DNA from 3 places in the Paenibacillus sp. FSL R5-0470 genome. Region 2 is predicted to be linked to each of the others. Evidence: a T-box and tRNA genes for the amino acid it is inferred to sense, from the RefSeq annotation. Region 2 holds a T-box; the other regions hold tRNA genes.
The links. The T-box of region 2 lies ahead of metG (methionine--tRNA ligase). A T-box ahead of a tRNA ligase gene usually reads a tRNA of that ligase, here a tRNA-Met.
Positions count from the first base shown of each region.

Region 1 (4,404 bases), 980 kb from region 2:
TTTAAACGGCTTAGGAACTACCAATGTAGGTTCGCGAAGTTATCATTTTCGTTCTTCTTCATTCGCGCTGATACCACCCAATCATAAACATGATGAGAATCATCGCGAGGATGCTACTATACTATTTGTAGGCTTCCATTCAAATCACCCAAATATGGAGAATTTGCAAGGCGTATATGAAGATGATAAAGACCATACTGTTCTACAGATCTTGCTTCGAATGAAAGCAGAGTTTACGCGTAAACAAGATGGATTCTCTGAACTATTGAACCTTCAAATGAGCGAAATCACTGTTCATCTGATACGGCTTCTTAGTGCCTCCGGGTTTCAATCACCAACGGAAGACAGAGTCCAATATGTTCTAAACTATATGAATGAGCATTACCGCCATAAGCTATCGGTCGCAACACTTTCTGAGATGTCTGGATACAGCTATGATCGTTTCCGCCATTTATTTAAAGAACGATTCGGTTCTTCACCTCTGCGCTATCTACTATTGAAACGTCTGGATTATGCAAAGTCTCTCTTGCAACATACCCAAATGCATATCTCTGAAGTATCAGCTGCTGCTGGGTTTGTGAATGACGCCCAATTCTGCAATATGTTTAAACGTGAAATTGGTCTCACCCCACGAGCATTCCGACTAAGCAGTCAATAAAACAAAACTCCACACAAAAAGGCCGTTGATTAGAGACGCCTCTAATTCAACGGCTTAAGAATAAAAGCTCAAAGACAAAGAAAAAAGGTTTGTAAAGTTACTTATATAAGCGACTTTACAAACCTTTTTGATATACCGGCGAGAGGACTCGAACCTCCACGGTTTCCCTCTCGATTTTGAGTCGAGCGCGTCTGCCATTCCGCCACGCCGGCACATATGAACTTAATGGAGGCGCCACCCAGATTTGAACTGGGGATAAAGCTTTTGCAGAGCTTTGCCTTACCACTTGGCTATGGCGCCATACGAAAACTTTGGAGCGGACGACGGGAATCGAACCCGCGACCCTCGCCTTGGCAAGGCGATGCTCTACCGCTGAGCCACGTCCGCATAAAATGGCTGGGGATATAGGATTTGAACCTATGCGTGACGGAGTCAAAGTCCGTTGCCTTACCGCTTGGCTAATCCCCAATAACATTTTAAAATAAAAGGGGCGACTGATGGGTCTCGAACCCACGAATGCCGGAACCACAATCCGGTGCGTTAACCACTTCGCCACAATCGCCATATTAAACTAATATTGTTGCTGTTCTTCTTAAAGTAAATGGGGCGACCGATGGGACTTGAACCCACGAATGCCGGATCCACAAACCGGTGCGTTAACCCCTTCGCCACGACCGCCATATTAAACTTTAGAGAAAGACTTTAGATAAAGATTGGCAGGGGCAGCAGGAATTGAACCCACACCAACGGTTTTGGAGACCGTTGTTCTACCTTTAAACTATGCCCCTAAAAAAAATGGTGGGGGATGATGGATTCGAACCACCGAACACGTACGTGAGCAGATTTACAGTCTGATGCGTTTGGCCACTTCGCTAATCCCCCAAAGATGGTGCCGGCGAGAGGACTTGAACCCCCAACCTACTGATTACAAGTCAGTTGCTCTACCAATTGAGCTACACCGGCATATTAAGTTGTATACTATATGGTGGCTCGAGACGGATTCGAACCGCCGACACGAGGATTTTCAGTCCTCTGCTCTACCGACTGAGCTATCGAGCCAAGGTAAAAATGGCGGAACCGACGAGATTCGAACTCGCGATCTCCTGCGTGACAGGCAGGCATGTTAGGCCAACTACACCACGGTTCCAAAAGATATAATTTCTTAATGAAAATTGGTTGCGGGGGCAGGATTTGAACCTGCGGCCTTCGGGTTATGAGCCCGACGAGCTACCGGGCTGCTCCACCCCGCGTCGTTCTTAAATGAATATGGTGGAGGCTGAGGGGATCGAACCCCCGACCCTCTGCTTGTAAGGCAGATGCTCTCCCAGCTGAGCTAAGCCTCCATGTTATGACCCGTATGGGATTCGAACCCATGTTACCTCCGTGAAAGGGAGGTGTCTTAACCCCTTGACCAACGGGCCATGCTAATAAACTTTATGGCGGAGAGAGAGGGATTCGAACCCTCGAGACGCTTGTGGCGCCTACACGATTTCCAATCGTGCTCCTTCGGCCAAACTCGGACACCTCTCCATAAATGGCTCCCCGAACAGGACTCGAACCTGTGACAACTCGATTAACAGTCGAGTGCTCTACCAACTGAGCTATCAGGGAATATGGTGGGCCTTAGTGGACTCGAACCACCGACCTCACCCTTATCAGGGGTGCGCTCTAACCAGCTGAGCTAAAGGCCCTTTTTAAGACACATCAATATTAAGGGCAAAAAAAATACCACGGGTAATGTGGTTGTCCGCTTGGCGACGTCCTACTCTCCCAGGACCCTTCGGTCCAAGTACCATCGGCGCTGGAGGGCTTAACGGTCGTGTTCGGGATGGGTACGTGTGGAACCCCTCCGCTATCGCCACCAAACGGGCATTTACATCGTAAATGCTCAGGCTTGAGTCGCCTGAAAACTGAATCCGAATTGAATTTGCGTATTAAGTATAGGATAAGCCCTCGACCGATTAGTATTGGTCAGCTCCATGCATTACTGCACTTCCACCTCCAACCTATCTACCTCGTCGTCTTCAAGGGGTCTTACTAATTGGGAAATCTCATCTTGAGGGGGGCTTCACGCTTAGATGCTTTCAGCGCTTATCCCGTCCGTACGTAGCTACCCAGCCATGCTTCTGGCGAAACAACTGGTGCACCAGCGGTACGTCCATCCCGGTCCTCTCGTACTAAGGACAGCTCCTCTCAAATTTCCTGCGCCCACGACAGATAGGGACCGAACTGTCTCACGACGTTCTGAACCCAGCTCGCGTACCGCTTTAATGGGCGAACAGCCCAACCCTTGGGACCTACTTCAGCCCCAGGATGCGATGAGCCGACATCGAGGTGCCAAACCTCCCCGTCGATGTGGACTCTTGGGGGAGATAAGCCTGTTATCCCCAGGGTAGCTTTTATCCGTTGAGCGATGGCCCTTCCATGCGGTACCACCGGATCACTAAGTCCGACTTTCGTCCCTGCTCGACTTGTAGGTCTCGCAGTCAAGCTCCCTTATGCCTTTGCACTCTTCGAATGATTTCCAACCATTCTGAGGGAACCTTGGAACGCCTCCGTTACTCTTTAGGAGGCGACCGCCCCAGTCAAACTGCCCGCCTGACACGGTCCCCGTACCCGGTAAGGGTACTAGGTTAGAACCTAGATACGATCAGGGTGGTATCCCAACGGCGCCTCCACCGAAGCTTGCGCTCCGATTTCTACGGCTCCCACCTATCCTGTACAGATCGTACCCAAATTCAATATCAAGCTGCAGTAAAGCTCCATGGGGTCTTTCCGTCTTGTCGCGGGTAACCTGCATCTTCACAGGTATTAAAATTTCACCGGATCTCTCGTTGAGACAGCGCCCAAGTCGTTACGCCATTCGTGCGGGTCAGAATTTACCTGACAAGGAATTTCGCTACCTTAGGACCGTTATAGTTACGGCCGCCGTTTACTGGGGCTTCGGTTCATAGCTTCGGGTTACCCCTAACCACTCCCCTTAACCTTCCAGCACCGGGCAGGCGTCAGCCCGTATACTTCGCCTTGCGGCTTCGCACAGACCTGTGTTTTTGCTAAACAGTCGCTTGGGCCTTTTCACTGCGGCCCCCTCGTGCTATTCACACTACCGGGGCACCCCTTCTCCCGAAGTTACGGGGTCATTTTGCCGAGTTCCTTAACGAGAGTTCTTCCGCGCGCCTTAGAATTCTCTTCTCGCCTACCTGTGTCGGTTTGCGGTACGGGCACCTTCTCCTGGCTAGAGGCTTTTCTTGGCAGTGTGAGATCATGACCTTCGCTACTGTAATTTTCGCTCCCCATCACAGCCCAGCCTTAACGATGTGCGGATTTGCCTACACATCAGCCTCACTGCTTAGACGGACATATCCATCAGTCCGCGTCACTACCCTCCTGCGTCACCCCATCGCTCATAGCGGATTACGGTGGTACAGTAATTTCAAACTGTTGTCCTTCGACTACGCCTTTCGGCCTCGCCTTAGGTCCCGACTTACCCTGAGCGGACGAGCCTTCCTCAGGAAACCTTGGGCTTTCGGCGGATCAGATTCTCACTGATCTTTTCGTTACTCATACCGGCATTCTCACTTGTATGCTGTCCAGCGCTCCTTACGGTACACCTTCAACCCACATACAACGCTCCCCTACCCCAGATACATACGTATCTAGCCATAGCTTCGGTGGTGTGTTTAGCCCCGTTACATTTTCGGCGCAGAGTCACTCGACCAGTGAGCTATTACGCACTCTTTCAATGG
Region 1 is NZ_CP150238.1:5,933,891-5,938,294, forward strand. Features, by position in the region: gene MKY99_RS26145 (AraC family transcriptional regulator) at 1-658, shown strand, start outside; tRNA gene MKY99_RS26150 (tRNA-Leu) at 792-870, opposite strand; tRNA gene MKY99_RS26155 (tRNA-Cys) at 885-958, opposite strand; tRNA gene MKY99_RS26160 (tRNA-Gly) at 971-1,045, opposite strand; tRNA gene MKY99_RS26165 (tRNA-Gln) at 1,052-1,126, opposite strand; tRNA gene MKY99_RS26170 (tRNA-His) at 1,148-1,220, opposite strand; tRNA gene MKY99_RS26175 (tRNA-His) at 1,261-1,336, opposite strand; tRNA gene MKY99_RS26180 (tRNA-Trp) at 1,373-1,446, opposite strand; tRNA gene MKY99_RS26185 (tRNA-Tyr) at 1,455-1,540, opposite strand; tRNA gene MKY99_RS26190 (tRNA-Thr) at 1,546-1,621, opposite strand; tRNA gene MKY99_RS26195 (tRNA-Phe) at 1,642-1,717, opposite strand; tRNA gene MKY99_RS26200 (tRNA-Asp) at 1,728-1,805, opposite strand; tRNA gene MKY99_RS26205 (tRNA-Met) at 1,832-1,908, opposite strand; tRNA gene MKY99_RS26210 (tRNA-Val) at 1,926-2,001, opposite strand; tRNA gene MKY99_RS26215 (tRNA-Glu) at 2,008-2,079, opposite strand; tRNA gene MKY99_RS26220 (tRNA-Ser) at 2,096-2,188, opposite strand; tRNA gene MKY99_RS26225 (tRNA-Asn) at 2,194-2,269, opposite strand; tRNA gene MKY99_RS26230 (tRNA-Ile) at 2,273-2,349, opposite strand; rRNA gene rrf (5S ribosomal RNA) at 2,408-2,524, opposite strand; rRNA gene MKY99_RS26240 (23S ribosomal RNA) at 2,600-4,404, opposite strand, start outside.
Region 1: it encodes a tRNA-Met, which carries the amino acid that the T-box ahead of metG (methionine--tRNA ligase) is inferred to sense. The anticodon was not compared.

Region 2 (4,404 bases):
AGTGGAGTGATCCTTACTCTGTGACCATCAACGTACTAAAACCAAATACACCACCAGTCGCTAATTTCACGACAGACAAAGATTCTTACAAGATGGGTGAAATGATCACTTATTCGGATCTAAGCAGCGACCCAGACGGTGATCCAATTGAAGTGACTTGGACGAATAAAGCAGAAGCTTTCTTTACACCAGGTCCAGCAACAGTCGCTATTCAAGTTAAAGATTCACATGGCGCAATCAGCACTTTTGAGAAAACCATTAATATTTCAGATGAAATCTTGTACAGTAAAGAAGATTTCTATAGATTATTCGGTGCTCCTGGTAGCGTATTTAACATCGACGGATCGATGGTTCCAACTTGGCAGAAGGTAGCCTATAATCTTTCTTCTGAGCCATATAACCTTATTCGCAGTAATAGTCCAGAAACAGTGAATACGGAAGGAATCACATATAAAGAAACATCATTCGGCGGAACTCGCTTCTTGGTCCACCATAAGAATAATATGAATATTAAAACGAAGGTGTATGTGATTGCTAAGAATAACAATCTGTACCCTACGACAATTACAACAGAGTATGTAGGCTTTGGCGGTCCAAGTTCATTTCCAGAAGGCACTGGTAAAATGTCTGTGGAACGTTACTGGAAGTCTATGATTACTAGGGAACATTATAAGACAACGGTCCTTCAACCAGGAGAAAGCGTCTCGATTCTTACGGATCTAAACAAAATTGCAATGAAACCAGGCGAGATTGTATCCCTCCAAGCGGATTTGTTTAGCGATTATCCTATTGAATATAATGTCATGATGATCGAAGCGAATAAAGATCCTCTAACTACACTTCCTACACTTCCAATATTGGATCGTGATGGGGTGCATAACCGAGGAACTTATGCTGATTCTACACGCATCATCACGGTTACCGACGAAGTAGGAACAACTCCTGCGAGACTTCTTCTCGGTGACAATTCGAGTGATTTGAATTTGACCGGTGTAGACCCAATGAATGGTACTGAAGCATCCAATGCAGGTAACTTTGGTGTGTTATACAAAATCAAATTCGACCGTGTTGCACCTAATTCATTGATTACGTTTAATCCACGTGGCGGTAATTACATGGGACCAGTCATGGTTAATGGTCAAATCGTACAAATGCCGAATTCAGGAAGTCTCTCTAGTGCTGATATGAACAGTGTGATTTATCGTACTGGCGATTATGGCGGCTCGGTGGAGATTTTGTTCACAGCAGCTTCTGGTAGTAACTTGCCGGTGAATTTCCTGGTTACACCGCTGCCAGCGAAGAAATAACAAAATAGGTCCATCCTTTAAGTTATTTGGGATTCACCTGAAATAAAAGTCCGGCTGAATATTCCGCAAAGGAATACTCAGCTGGACTTTTTGTATTTAAATGTATGATTTTACTCTGATGAACGCTCATGCACTTGGTTGTTTCATTGACGGGGCATTTATTTTGGGGCATTATTAAGAGAGTGAAGCATAAATGAAATGAACTGAAATGTAATGGGAGATGAGCGTATGCTGTCGACAGAACAAATATTAGAGGTCATGTCGGGGCAAGGTCTGCGAATCACCGACCAACGCAAAACGCTTGCCAAGTTATTCGGCGAGAATAAGGGTTATTTGTCAGCGAAGGATGTCTATGAGCATATGGGCCGCAAGTATAGCGGACTTAGCTTTGATACCGTGTACCGCAATCTGCGTGTAATGGAAGAGCTTGGTGTACTTGAACAAATCGTCTTTGAAGACGGCGTGAAATTCAAGGGAAGCTGCAATCATCAGGATCACCATCATCATATGATCTGCCTTCAATGCGAGAAAACCTACCCGATTAATTTCTGCCCGATGAATTTAACGGATACACCTGATCAATTCCGGGTAGTCAAGCATAAATTTGAGGTGTTCGGTTATTGCAAGGAATGTGAAGAGAACCGGGAAGAAGAACTAGTCGCAGCAGCTAATCGCAAAAAAGGGGTCTAAGAATGGCGACCCTTCGTAGAACGATCCAGGCTCCCATTCGGGTGTACCGCAAGTACATTTCCCCGATTAAGCCTGCCACTTGTCGCTTCTATCCAACCTGCTCTGCCTATGCACTAGAAGCTATTGAAGTCCATGGTCCACTTAAAGGTTCATGGCTTGCTGCCAAGCGGATTGCTAGATGCCATCCCTTCAATCCAGGGGGACTTGATCCGGTTCCGCCTCTTGAGGAACACCCCACGAAGAAGGATTCTGCTCGCGCGACTTGACACGAGCCCTTGCCATTGGGTATATTCACAGGTAATAGTATGAATTCCGAGGAACGGATGAGTAAATCGGTACGCCCATTACAGAGAGCCGGAACGAGCTGAAAGCCGGTATGGAGCGTTAGATTGAATATGGTCCGGGAGGAACTGTGTTCGAGCGGGAACTGCAATTGAGGTTCACGTAAGATAACGGCGTGTTCCAGCGTTAATGGACAGTTCCCGAGAGGGAACTGGCGAAGCCTGATCTCTGTGAAGAGACAGGAAATTTGGGTGGTATCGCGTGAGTTATACTCTCGCCCCATTAAAGGGGCGGGAGTTTTTTGTCTTTTGATGAAAGAAAGGATGATTAATCAATGAGCGAAAAGAAAACTTTTTACTTAACTACACCTATCTACTATCCGAGTGATAAGCTGCATATCGGACATGCTTATTCTACCGTAGCTGGAGATGCAATGGCCCGCTACAAACGTCTACGCGGCTATGATGTAAGGTATCTTACAGGTACAGACGAGCATGGTCAAAAGATTGAACGGAAGGCAGAGGAAGCAGGCAAAACCCCTCAGCAGTTCGTTGATGACATCGTTGTTGGCATTAAGGAATTATGGCGCAAGCTAGACATCTCCAATGATGACTTTATCCGCACAACGGAAGAACGTCATAAGAAGGTAGTTCAGGATATTTTTGATCGACTGCTCAAGCAAGGTGACATCTATAAAGGCGAATATGAAGGCTGGTACAGTATTCCGGATGAAACCTTCTATACAGAAACACAATTGGTCGATATCGTTCGAGATGACAATGGCGTAATCATTGGTGCAAAAAGCCCTGATAGCGGTCATCCGGTTGAACTGGTGAAGGAAGCGAGTTATTTCTTCCGGATGAGTAAATATGCAGATCGATTGCTGCAATTTTATGAGGAGAATCCGGAGTTTATTTTGCCGGAATCCCGTAAAAACGAAATGATTAACAACTTTATCAAGCCTGGTCTGGAGGATCTTGCGGTTTCCCGTACGACTTTCGATTGGGGTGTTAAGGTTAAAGGCGATGAAAAGCATGTAGTGTACGTATGGATCGATGCATTGACAAATTACATTACTGCTTTGGGTTACGGTTCCGAGGATCGCAGTTTGTACGATAATTTCTGGCCTGCTGATGTGCATATTGTCGGCAAAGAAATCGTCCGTTTCCATACGATTTACTGGCCGATCATTCTAATGGCGCTGGGTGAGCCTCTTCCGAAAAAGGTATTTGCTCATGGCTGGCTGCTCATGAAGGATGGCAAAATGTCAAAATCCAAAGGGAACGTAGTAGATCCAGTTACATTAATTGATCGTTACGGCCTGGATGCACTTCGTTATTACCTGCTACGGGAAGTACCGTTTGGTTCGGATGGTACATTCACACCGGAAAGCTTTGTAGATCGGGTTAACTATGATCTTGCTAATGACCTTGGTAACCTGTTGAACCGGACAGGTGCGATGGTAGAGAAGTATTTCGGTGGAGAGCTTCCAGCGTATGAAGGAAATGTAACAGCATTTGATGGTGAGCTTCAAGCTGCGGCAGAGAATACTTATGCCAAAGTAGAAGAAGCGATGGAAAAAATGGAGTTCTCCGTAGCGCTAACAGCGATCGGGATCTTTATCAGCCGCACCAATAAATATATTGATGAGACACAGCCTTGGGTGCTTGCTAAGGATGAGAGCAGAACAGCTGAGTTGGCTTCCGTAATGAGACATCTTGTGGAAGGTCTTCGCACCGCTTCCATTCTACTGCAGCCGTTCTTGACGCAAACCCCAGCGAAAATTTGGGAACAGCTTGGCATCGAAGTTGGTGAATTAACGACATGGGACAGCGGCAAGACCTTTGGTCTGATTCCGGCAGGAACAAAACTGGTGAAAGGCAATCCAATCTTTCCACGCCTGGATGTGGAGCAAGAGGTAGCTTATATCGCCGAAGCCATGGGCGCTGGTAAACCGGCTGCTGAAGCGACCGAAGCAGCACCTGCGGCTCCTGCGGTATCCGAGCCTGAGGAAGAGCATAAAGAAGAGATCGGCATCGACGATTTCGCCAAGGCTGAGCTTCGGGTAGCTCAGGTCATTGCAGCTGAGCCTGTGAAGAAAGCGGACAAGCTGCTGAAGCTGCAG
Region 2 is NZ_CP150238.1:4,953,460-4,957,863, reverse strand. Features, by position in the region: gene MKY99_RS22035 (stalk domain-containing protein) at 1-1,307, shown strand, start outside; gene MKY99_RS22030 (Fur family transcriptional regulator) at 1,536-1,997, shown strand; gene yidD (membrane protein insertion efficiency factor YidD) at 2,000-2,263, shown strand; T-box leader at 2,304-2,564, shown strand; gene metG (methionine--tRNA ligase) at 2,614-4,404, shown strand, end outside.

Region 3 (4,404 bases), 2.8 Mb from region 2:
TTCCGCAGTTTTCTACGAAATGCCTATAACATCAGCCTATCATAGCACCCAACTATACAATAGTCAAACGTTTTAAATACAATATTTAGTAAGAATTTATTGCCTTTGCAAAATGGATTGGATTTACATATAGAAGCTGTTATACTGATCAGAAGGTTCCCTCTAGGGGACCTCTATTTGTATAGGAGGGATTTTAATATGGCAACGCGTCATAACAAATTTGCAAAGAATGTGCTACTTAGAGGGGGTGAAATCTACTATGAACCATAGTCTAATTTATGAAGGCTCAAGGACACAACTGGTCCAGCAGCTTATTTATTTTGATGAGGAAAAAATCGCATTTCTAAATCAGTATTTCCCGGAACGAAGCAAACAAAGAAGTAATGCTGAAACGCTGTTGTCCCGTTATTGCTCCGAGCTGGAACAATTACTTTCCCGTTTCAATGGTGAAGAATTGAATTCACTCGTATTGATTGGAAGTCAGCTTCAGCTACGCTACTTAGACGACAATACTACAGATACCTACACCATCGTATTTCCAAACCAGGCAGAACCCAATGATAACAAGATTTCAATGTTCTCGCCTATTGGCATGCAGCTGCTGTTAGCTCAGATCGGCAGTACATGTCAGCTAGCTATTCCTTCAGGTGAGTTATCAGTAAAAATCGAAAGTATTAAGTTTGTGAATTGTGGTGAGGTGGCCGTTCTTATTTAAGCCCACTTGCACATATCACCAACATTAACAGCGTCCCTTTCCAATCTTATGGAAGAGGACGCTGTTCATCTATTCAGCCTGCTAAGCACTCTTCATACTTTTATTTGAGCCTCAATCCTTCACCCAGTTTACTGACTGATTTTTTGATACGAGATGCTCTGGTTTCAGGTCTTTTCGCCGCTTCGATCCAAGATACATATTCCTTCTGATAAGAATAAGCCAGACCGTTATAATAAGCTTCTGCCTGCTCATGGATACTCAACGCATCAAGGAAATCCTCTGGGGCTTCTACCTCCCGTAATTGATGATCTTGCTCCATCGTCACATGCACAATATCACCAGGTTGAGCTTTGGCTAGATCCCGTAGTTCCTTCTTTACCACCATAAAATGCTTTCCGTTTCCATGGGGCATAAGCGTTCCTCTATAGGGGATTCCATTTACACTTCCTTTTACCTGTATTCTGGACTTTGTTTCAAATATTTGTTCGGCATCAAAAGGGACGTTAAGATAAGTCCAGCTCCCACTTGCATCAGGTCGCACTAATTTAGCTTCAAATTCAAACATTGCTACCTCCTCAACTAAAAGCCCTAAGTTCTATTGTATCCATATGAATGTAACTATACAAAAAAACACCTGCCTATAATAGACAGATGTTTCTTAATTATAAGCGGGTGATGGGAATCGAACCCACGCTATCAGCTTGGAAGGCTGAAGTTCTACCATTGAACTACACCCGCAAAGGTATAAAATCGGGATGACACGATTTGAACATGCGACCCCCTGGTCCCAAACCAGGTGCTCTACCAAGCTGAGCTACATCCCGTCAAAACATGTAATTACTTAGTAATAAAAATGGCGCGCCCTGAGAGATTCGAACTCCCGGCCTTTTGATTCGTAGTCAAACGCTCTATCCAGCTGAGCTAAGGGCGCAAAAATTATGGAGCGGAAGACGGGAATCGAACCCGCGACCCTCGCCTTGGCAAGGCGATGCTCTACCGCTGAGCCACTTCCGCAAAATATGGTGCGCGTGAAGGGACTTGAACCCCCACGTCGTGAAACGCCAGATCCTAAGTCTGGTGCGTCTGCCATTCCGCCACACGCGCACACTTTGAAAATAATGGTGAGCCATGAAGGACTCGAACCTTCGACACCCTGATTAAAAGTCAGGTGCTCTACCAACTGAGCTAATGGCTCTCATAAATGGCTGGGGATATAGGATTTGAACCTATGCATGACGGAGTCAAAGTCCGTTGCCTTACCGCTTGGCTAATCCCCAACAATAATTAACTAAATGGCGGAACCGACGAGATTCGAACTCGCGATCTCCTGCGTGACAGGCAGGCATGTTAGGCCAACTACACCACGGTTCCATAGACATAATGCATAAGAGTAAATTGGTTGCGGGGGCAGGATTTGAACCTGCGGCCTTCGGGTTATGAGCCCGACGAGCTACCGGGCTGCTCCACCCCGCGTCATTTAATAATTATATACTATTCATTTACACTAAACCAGCTAGTCCCAAAACATAATGCTTAAGGAAAATTTGGTTGCGGGGGCAGGATTTGAACCTGCGGCCTTCGGGTTATGAGCCCGACGAGCTACCGGGCTGCTCCACCCCGCGTCGTTCTTAAATGAATATGGTGGAGGCTGAGGGGATCGAACCCCCGACCCTCTGCTTGTAAGGCAGATGCTCTCCCAGCTGAGCTAAGCCTCCATGTTATGACCCGTATGGGATTCGAACCCATGTTACCTCCGTGAAAGGGAGGTGTCTTAACCCCTTGACCAACGGGCCATGCTAATAAACTTTATGGCGGAGAGAGAGGGATTCGAACCCTCGAGACGCTTGTGGCGCCTACACGATTTCCAATCGTGCTCCTTCGGCCAAACTCGGACACCTCTCCATAAATGGCTCCCCGAACAGGACTCGAACCTGTGACAACTCGATTAACAGTCGAGTGCTCTACCAACTGAGCTATCAGGGAATATGGTGGGCCTTAGTGGACTCGAACCACCGACCTCACCCTTATCAGGGGTGCGCTCTAACCAGCTGAGCTAAAGGCCCTTTTTAAGACACATCAATATTAAGGGCAAAAAAAATACCACGGGTAATGTGGTTGTCCGCTTGGCGACGTCCTACTCTCCCAGGACCCTTCGGTCCAAGTACCATCGGCGCTGGAGGGCTTAACGGTCGTGTTCGGGATGGGTACGTGTGGAACCCCTCCGCTATCGCCACCAAACGGGCATTTACATCGTAAATGCTCAGGCTTGAGTCGCCTGAAAACTGAATCCGAATTGAATTTGCGTATTAAGTATAGGATAAGCCCTCGACCGATTAGTATTGGTCAGCTCCATGCATTACTGCACTTCCACCTCCAACCTATCTACCTCGTCGTCTTCAAGGGGTCTTACTAATTGGGAAATCTCATCTTGAGGGGGGCTTCACGCTTAGATGCTTTCAGCGCTTATCCCGTCCGTACGTAGCTACCCAGCCATGCTTCTGGCGAAACAACTGGTGCACCAGCGGTACGTCCATCCCGGTCCTCTCGTACTAAGGACAGCTCCTCTCAAATTTCCTGCGCCCACGACAGATAGGGACCGAACTGTCTCACGACGTTCTGAACCCAGCTCGCGTACCGCTTTAATGGGCGAACAGCCCAACCCTTGGGACCTACTTCAGCCCCAGGATGCGATGAGCCGACATCGAGGTGCCAAACCTCCCCGTCGATGTGGACTCTTGGGGGAGATAAGCCTGTTATCCCCAGGGTAGCTTTTATCCGTTGAGCGATGGCCCTTCCATGCGGTACCACCGGATCACTAAGTCCGACTTTCGTCCCTGCTCGACTTGTAGGTCTCGCAGTCAAGCTCCCTTATGCCTTTGCACTCTTCGAATGATTTCCAACCATTCTGAGGGAACCTTGGAACGCCTCCGTTACTCTTTAGGAGGCGACCGCCCCAGTCAAACTGCCCGCCTGACACGGTCCCCGTACCCGGTAAGGGTACTAGGTTAGAACCTAGATACGATCAGGGTGGTATCCCAACGGCGCCTCCACCGAAGCTTGCGCTCCGATTTCTACGGCTCCCACCTATCCTGTACAGATCGTACCCAAATTCAATATCAAGCTGCAGTAAAGCTCCATGGGGTCTTTCCGTCTTGTCGCGGGTAACCTGCATCTTCACAGGTATTAAAATTTCACCGGATCTCTCGTTGAGACAGCGCCCAAGTCGTTACGCCATTCGTGCGGGTCAGAATTTACCTGACAAGGAATTTCGCTACCTTAGGACCGTTATAGTTACGGCCGCCGTTTACTGGGGCTTCGGTTCATAGCTTCGGGTTACCCCTAACCACTCCCCTTAACCTTCCAGCACCGGGCAGGCGTCAGCCCGTATACTTCGCCTTGCGGCTTCGCACAGACCTGTGTTTTTGCTAAACAGTCGCTTGGGCCTTTTCACTGCGGCCCCCTCGTGCTATTCACACTACCGGGGCACCCCTTCTCCCGAAGTTACGGGGTCATTTTGCCGAGTTCCTTAACGAGAGTTCTTCCGCGCGCCTTAGAATTCTCTTCTCGCCTACCTGTGTCGGTTTGCGGTACGGGCACCTTCTCCTGGCTAGAGGCTTTTCTTGGCAGTGTGAGATCATGACCTTCGCTACTGTAATTTTCGCTCCCCATCACAGCCCAGCCTTAACGAT
Region 3 is NZ_CP150238.1:945,611-950,014, reverse strand. Features, by position in the region: gene MKY99_RS04185 (GreA/GreB family elongation factor) at 260-715, shown strand; gene MKY99_RS04180 (YdeI/OmpD-associated family protein) at 816-1,280, opposite strand; tRNA gene MKY99_RS04175 (tRNA-Gly) at 1,383-1,453, opposite strand; tRNA gene MKY99_RS04170 (tRNA-Pro) at 1,466-1,539, opposite strand; tRNA gene MKY99_RS04165 (tRNA-Arg) at 1,570-1,646, opposite strand; tRNA gene MKY99_RS04160 (tRNA-Gly) at 1,655-1,729, opposite strand; tRNA gene MKY99_RS04155 (tRNA-Leu) at 1,736-1,819, opposite strand; tRNA gene MKY99_RS04150 (tRNA-Lys) at 1,835-1,910, opposite strand; tRNA gene MKY99_RS04145 (tRNA-Gln) at 1,918-1,992, opposite strand; tRNA gene MKY99_RS04140 (tRNA-Asp) at 2,009-2,086, opposite strand; tRNA gene MKY99_RS04135 (tRNA-Met) at 2,112-2,188, opposite strand; tRNA gene MKY99_RS04130 (tRNA-Met) at 2,261-2,337, opposite strand; tRNA gene MKY99_RS04125 (tRNA-Val) at 2,355-2,430, opposite strand; tRNA gene MKY99_RS04120 (tRNA-Glu) at 2,437-2,508, opposite strand; tRNA gene MKY99_RS04115 (tRNA-Ser) at 2,525-2,617, opposite strand; tRNA gene MKY99_RS04110 (tRNA-Asn) at 2,623-2,698, opposite strand; tRNA gene MKY99_RS04105 (tRNA-Ile) at 2,702-2,778, opposite strand; rRNA gene rrf (5S ribosomal RNA) at 2,837-2,953, opposite strand; rRNA gene MKY99_RS04095 (23S ribosomal RNA) at 3,029-4,404, opposite strand, start outside.
Region 3: it encodes a tRNA-Met, which carries the amino acid that the T-box ahead of metG (methionine--tRNA ligase) is inferred to sense. The anticodon was not compared.